Regions from separate parts of the Thalassorhabdus alkalitolerans genome, predicted to be linked through region 1. Evidence: predicted binding sites of a transcription regulator. Region 1 holds the regulator's gene; each other region holds the start of a gene.
The links. The regulator CtsR, encoded in region 1, represses protease genes until heat stress. The targets are predictions, from matches to a motif close to ATGGTCAATAAAGGTCAAACA.

Region 2: clpP (ATP-dependent Clp endopeptidase proteolytic subunit ClpP) is a predicted target of CtsR. The motif match lies at 1,378-1,398, and genes of this name have one in related genera.
Region 3: ACFPU1_RS02150 (ATP-dependent Clp protease ATP-binding subunit) is a predicted target of CtsR. The motif match lies at 1,290-1,310, and genes of this name have one in related genera.

The regions. Positions count from the first base shown of each region.
Region 1 covers NZ_JBHSOZ010000007.1:308-2,512, forward strand. The annotation lists gene ACFPU1_RS13245 (MgtC/SapB family protein) at 63-770, shown strand; gene ACFPU1_RS13250 (CtsR family transcriptional regulator) at 901-1,368, shown strand; gene ACFPU1_RS13255 (UvrB/UvrC motif-containing protein) at 1,397-1,933, shown strand; gene ACFPU1_RS13260 (protein arginine kinase) at 1,933-2,205, shown strand, end outside.
Region 2 covers NZ_JBHSOZ010000002.1:115,110-117,314, reverse strand. The annotation lists gene ACFPU1_RS00610 (HPr family phosphocarrier protein) at 56-313, shown strand; gene clpP (ATP-dependent Clp endopeptidase proteolytic subunit ClpP) at 645-1,232, opposite strand; gene ACFPU1_RS00600 (amphi-Trp domain-containing protein) at 1,633-1,914, shown strand.
Region 3 covers NZ_JBHSOZ010000002.1:465,353-467,557, reverse strand. The annotation lists gene ACFPU1_RS02150 (ATP-dependent Clp protease ATP-binding subunit) at 1-1,187, opposite strand, end outside; gene gerQ (spore coat protein GerQ) at 1,716-2,205, opposite strand, start outside.

The DNA.
Region 1 (2,205 bases):
TAAAGACAAATACAAAGAGAAATAGGTTTGGTGTGCTTTTGCAAAGAGGGGGTAGGGTGTAGATGGAAGCTGAATGGCTCAATAATGATTATGTTGTGATGAGCTTGCGCTTATTATTTGCTGCAAGTCTCGCTGGTTTAGTAGGGCTGGAAAGAGAGCAAAAACATAGAAATGCAGGCTTTCGGACTCACCTTTTAGTAGGAGTAGGCTCTGCTCTTGTTATGTTATTGGCGTTATTTGGATTTCAGCCATATATGGAAGAAAATCCTGAACTGGTTACTTTTGACCCTTCCCGTTTGGCTTCTTATGTCATAAGCGGAATAGGGTTTCTTGGAGCGGGCACAATTATTGTCCAAGGTGCATCAGTCAGGGGATTAACAACGGCTGCTTCCATTTGGGTGGTCGCAGGAATAGGTTTGGCCGCAGGCTCAGGAATGTATTTTGCTGCGTTACTAACCACAGGTATTGTCATTATCAGCCTGCGTTACCTTTCAAAAGTAGATCGTTTTTTTAAGAAGCCTTCACAATTTGAAGTTATATATCTGCAGGCAAACCGAAAGGAAAACAAGCTGTCGCAAGTCATTTATTCTTTAGAAGTGCTGGACGTTGAGATAAACAAAATAAACATGGAAGAGGTGACAGGAGACGAAACAGCCTTATTGGCGTATAAAATTGAAATAGAACGAAAAAAAGAGGTTCATCAAGCTCATGTTTACGAAGCAATTCAAGAATGTGATGGCATACATGAACTAAGAATAGAAAAAGCATGAGAATGAAAGAGCTCCTTTTTTGGGCATAATAAAGAGGGGTTCTACTTGCATTTTCAAATTATTTGTACTATATTTATAGTCAAATATAGTCAAGGTCAATATCGAGCCAGGGAGAAGGGAGGTCACTGGGATGCGGAATATATCAGACATAATTGAACAGTATTTAAAAGCTGTCCTCACCCAAAGTGACCAGGATCTAATTGAAATTAAAAGAAGTGAATTAGCAAAGCGATTTGACTGCGTGCCTTCCCAGATTAATTACGTCATCGGGACTCGCTTTACTGTGGAAAAAGGCTATATTGTCGAAAGCAAACGCGGAGGCGGCGGATATATCCGGATCATTAAAGTGAAGCCTGCCGACCATGCTGAACTGTGCGACCAAATTATTGATTTGATCGGAAAAGGAATTGACCAGGGATCTGCCGAAAGTATAGTGAAGCGTTTGTACGAGGAAGAAGTTATCACAAAACGAGAGGCTAACTTAATGATATCAGCCTTACAGCGTGAGGTGCTGGCATTATCCCAGTCGGTCCAGCGCGACCTTTTGCGGGCAAATATTTTAAAGGCTATGCTGAAAAGCTTGAAATATAGAGAGTAAGGCGCCAAAACGGGGAGGAGGAATGGATATGCTCTGTCAGGAATGCCAGGAAAGAACAGCCTCACTTCACTTTACGAATATTATAAATGGAAAAAAAACCGAGGTTCATCTCTGTGACCAGTGTGCAAAAGAAAAAGGAGAATCAATGTATGTACCGAATTACTCTATTCAGGACCTGTTATCGGGTCTGCTGAATTTTGAGCCTCCTAAGTCTTCAAGTTCATCCACTCAAACCCGGCGTCCAAGACAGCTGGTTTGTAATAAGTGCGGCATGAATTATGAAACCTTTGCCAAAAAAGGAAGGTTTGGTTGTTCCTACTGTTACCAGGCGTTTGATAAAAAGCTTGACCCCATCTTTAAAAGAGTGCACAGTGGCAATCATTTGCATTCAGGGAAGGTTCCTAAACGCATCGGCGGGCGCTTAAAACTCAGCAGGCAAATAGATGATCTGAGAGAAAAGATGCGCCAGTATATAGCTAGCGAGGAGTTTGAAGAAGCAGCAGAGATCCGGGATAAAATACGGGAACTTGAAAAAAGCATTCAAGATAAAGGGGAGGGGGAATGATGTCGCTTCAACGTTTTTTCTCAGAAGCCATCAGTCCTTGGATGAAAAATCAAAAGGGCCCTGATGCAGATATAGTATTAAGCACGAGACTTCGATTGGCGAGAAACCTGGAAGACTATCCTTTTCCTATTATCGCCAACGAAGATTCTGCAAGAACACTGCTGAACTATTTATCTTCTGAGCTTGGAAAAGAGGGGTACAGTTCCTTAGGTGAACTTGAACTTCTTAAAATGGAAGACTTATCGAGCAATGAAAAGAAAGTGCTGGTTGAA
Region 2 (2,205 bases), on a different contig from region 1:
GGATAATAATGAAAACGATAGCAAAAAAGATAATAAAATAATGGAGGAGATGGCGGTGCTAGAGAAAACAGTAAATGTCAATTTAAAAACAGGATTGCAAGCTAGGCCGGCCGCCTTATTTGTTCAAGAGGCAAATCGCTTTCAATGTGATATTTTTGTGGAAAAAGCAGAAAAGAAAGTGAATGCGAAAAGTATTATGGGGATCATGAGCCTGGCGGTCAGAACAGGAGCAACCGTGAAGCTTATAACAAGCGGCAGCGATGAAGAAGAAGCGATGGAATCCCTTGAGAAATTTATCTTGAAAGAAGAATAAGGAAGAGTCATTTAAAGGCATAGCTGGTAAAAAGGGGAGTTTCCTGTTTTGAGGAGGCTGCTCTTTTTGTTTTCACAAATAATGAGGTGGGAGGATACATAATAAGGACATTTTTCACCCTGCAATCGCTACAAAAGCAAGCGATCGTTCCCCGCGTTTCACTTCGAGGGCTTGAGAAGTTGCTTTTCTCAAGTTGTGCTGAGTCATTGCCCCAAAATTCCCAGAAAGAGACACAAGTGAGCCGCCTGTTTCAGGAAACATAGAAAAACCCAGGATACTCCCTATCCCGGGTTTTTCTTGGCCTATATGCCCTTTTCGACAGTCAAAGAACTTATTTCTTTTCTTTGTTCAAAACTTCATCAATCAGGCCGTACTGCTTGGCATCGTCAGCAGTCATAAAGTTATCGCGATCTGTATCGCGCTCAATAACGTCTAAAGGTTGCCCAGTGCGCTCAGAGAGAATCTGGTTTAGTTTCTCACGCATTTGCAGAATACGCTTCGCATGGATTTCAATATCAGACGCCTGTCCTTGAGTTCCGCCAAGAGGCTGGTGAATCATGACTTCACTATTAGGAAGGGCAAAGCGCTTACCAGGTTCACCGGCAGCCAGAAGGAATGCACCCATGGAAGCTGCCATACCTACACAAATAGTAGAAACCTTTGGATTGATGTGCTGCATGGTGTCATAAATAGCCATGCCGGCAGTGATGGAACCGCCCGGGCTGTTAATGTAAATCGAAATATCTTTGTCTGGATCTTCAGCTGCAAGAAATAGAAGCTGAGCAACGATGGAATTTGAGACATTATCATCGATCCCAGAGCCTAGCATAATAATACGGTCTTTTAGGAGACGGGAATAAATATCGTAGGCGCGCTCTCCACGGTTTGTTTGTTCAATTACTGTTGGAATGAGATTCATAACTATTCCTCCTCTTCTCTTTTACAAACATTATAAATTGAGTTCTGACATAGGCTGGTCAAAAGTGCTGTGCTGACCCTTTGTAACTTAAGTAAACCAAGCCTTTACCCATGTATGCTGTACACTTATTATCATCTTACCTTAATAGGTCAGCTAAGGTCAAATCATTCCCCTTGTTCTAGCCTGACAGAGAAGCGATTTTTTTAGAAGCTTACAAATAAGCCTCTCAATAGGTTCTCTTTCTTTCATCAAATCCCTTCCACCATCATAACCGTTTTTTTTACCCTTCAAACTACCTCGTGCTCTCGCCTTTCCCGTGCAATTCCTTTATAATATAATTGAAAGCGCTTTAATTTTTGGTTTTAATATTCTTTTACTAGTTCTATGGGGGGGTTGCATCATGTTCGGACAAGAACGGCTGGAGAAACAATTGTTGTTTAAGCACAAGGAAAAACAAAGCTTGGAGGAAGCTGCTCGTTTTTTTGAGAATGTGGCAGCGAAGCTTCGGGAAAATGGAGAATGTTCCTTTATTCAAGACGATGAAGAAGTTTCCTTACGCCCGGCTAAAAATGTGACCTACGAAATAGAATATACTCAAAAAGGGAAAAAGCATTCCTTTGAGTTTGAACTAGAGTGGATAGAAGGAGATGACAGCGAGGATCCGAAACTCCGCATCCGTTAGCAGCTGAAAGTAATAGGAATAAGCCGGCAGGGAAAAAGGCGCGTACTTTTCCCTGTTCTTCTTTGTTTAAAGAGTAAAGGTTGTAAAGGGAAGCGGCTCTTTTTAAAAAAGATTGTCAGAAACAGAAGAAAAAAGATATTATTTAAAAGCTATTTCAATTCATAACATAATAAAGTATTATAGAAGAGGAATTAATTTTAATTTTTCGACAATTATCCAGGAAATACAGACAAACTCGTTCACATAGTATTAATTTAGGAAAGCGCTTTCATTTAAGTGCTTAGAAGGGAG
Region 3 (2,205 bases), on a different contig from region 1:
GTTTCTACGGTGACGGCTGCTTTATTTGAAGAACTGTTATTTTCTTTTTCTGACTCATCTAATTGCTTGGTGAGCTTGGCTTCTTCATCGCGAAGTTTAGCAGCCTTCTCATAATCCTCTTGCCTTGTCGCTTTTTCTTTTTCGCTTGCAATCTGTTCTAATCTTGTTCGGATGTCGCCTGCATCTTCTTCTGTAAAGGAAAGATTAATTTTAGAGCCTGCTTCATCCATTAGATCAATGGCTTTATCAGGAAGGAAACGATCCTGAATATAGCGGTTAGAAAGGGTAACGCACGCTGTTAAGGCGTCATCAGAGTAGGAGACGCTGTGGAATTTTTCATAGTTTTCCTTTAATCCTTTTAGAATGCTTACTGCATCCTCAGTAGTTGGTTCATTAACCATAACAGGCTGAAAGCGGCGTTCTAACGCTGCATCTTTTTCAATCTTTCGGTATTCTGCAAGAGTCGTAGCTCCAATCACCTGTATTTCTCCTCTGGCCAATGCAGGCTTCATAATATTTCCTGCATCTGAAGAGCCTTCCGCGGAACCTGCGCCAACAATTTGGTGAATTTCGTCAATAAAGAGAATAACGTTTTTCCGTTCCTGCAATTCTGTGATCAGCTGCTTCATTCTTTCCTCGAATTGTCCTCGGATGCCTGTATTGGCGACTAGTGAAGAAACATCAAGCAAGTAAATTTCTTTATTTTTTAATTTTGCAGGGACTTGTCCTTCAGAAATTCGAAGTGCAAGGCCTTCTGCAATCGCTGTTTTTCCCACCCCTGGCTCCCCGATAAGAACCGGGTTGTTCTTATTTCTTCTGTTTAACGTTTCAATAACTCTTTCAACTTCCTTATCTCTTCCAATGACAGGATCAATTAATCCAGCGCTTGCAGCATGTGACAAGTTTTTTCCAAGGTCGTCTAATAGTCCGCCGCCTTGGCCTCCTGTTTGAGAGGCTTTTTCAGAAGGTATATCCTGGCTTCCCATGTTAGATTTCATGATATCTTGGAAAAAGTGGTCAAAAGGATTTGATTGACCGTGTGGATGAAATCCTGACGGCTGTTTCATACTGTTTCTGATTTTCTCGTAGCAATGATTACAAAGGGTAAGCTTTTGTTTGTTTCCGTTTATATTCATATGCAATTCAATTTGTGCTTGACGCTGTTTGCATTGCTCACACATTTTCATACTATTACCTCCTGCGTATTTAATGACTAACTGATAGTGTCTTTGTCATCAACGGGAATTATTTTACGGTAATTTGACCAATATTGATCTTAACTTTATTATAGTTTGACTTTAACTGACTTTCAATCCTTATGCTTTTCTACAAAGGAAAGCTCTACAACCATAAGTTACCCTGACTATAATGCCTGCTTATTTTAGGAAAGACCAAAGTTAATTCCAAAAGACGGGAAGGATTTTATGCTTTACCTTACATTAACTTTTGACTAACTTTGACCTTATAAACATTATAATTTGACCTTTGCTGACTTTCAAGTGGAGAACCAAAAATTTTTTTGTCCCGGATATAGAGACAGGGCGGCGGTGGGTCAACGGAATCGGGGAATATAAGGCCAAGTGCAGTTCCAGGAGAATCGGGTGGATTCAACTGTTAGAGGAAATCATGGGAAAGGGTTAAAAGGGAGTATAAGGATCAATAGTTTTAAGAGCACTTTACAATAAAAAAGCTCCCATAGCTGGGAGCTTTACGACCTACCTTGGAGCATATCCGGCAAGAGGAGGGACATCGTTAAACGGATAGTCATATTCAATCTCTTCTTCAAACACAATATAGTCTAAGTAAACCATTAATAATAAATACCACTGGCCGGTTTCAGGGTTACTGAGAACAATATGATCTCGTCCTGCTTCTTCCACAATTCCTTCAAATACCATGGATCCCCAGTCCGGATTCTGTTCAAACGTCATGTACACGGTGACTGGCTTTCCTCGATTCAGACGCAGAATGTTTTCTATATACGACTGTTCAAGAGGAAGCATACCTGGAATTTGAGGAAAGCCGGGCTGCTGTTGTTGAGGCGCCATCATGCCAGGCATCATTTGTTGTCCGGGCATCATCCCGGGCTGCATGCCAGGCATCATTTGTTGTTGTCCGGGCATCATCCCAGGCATCATTTGTTGTTGTCCAGGCATGGGCTGCTGCATTCCGTGCATGGGCTGCTGCATACCAGCCGTCATTCCA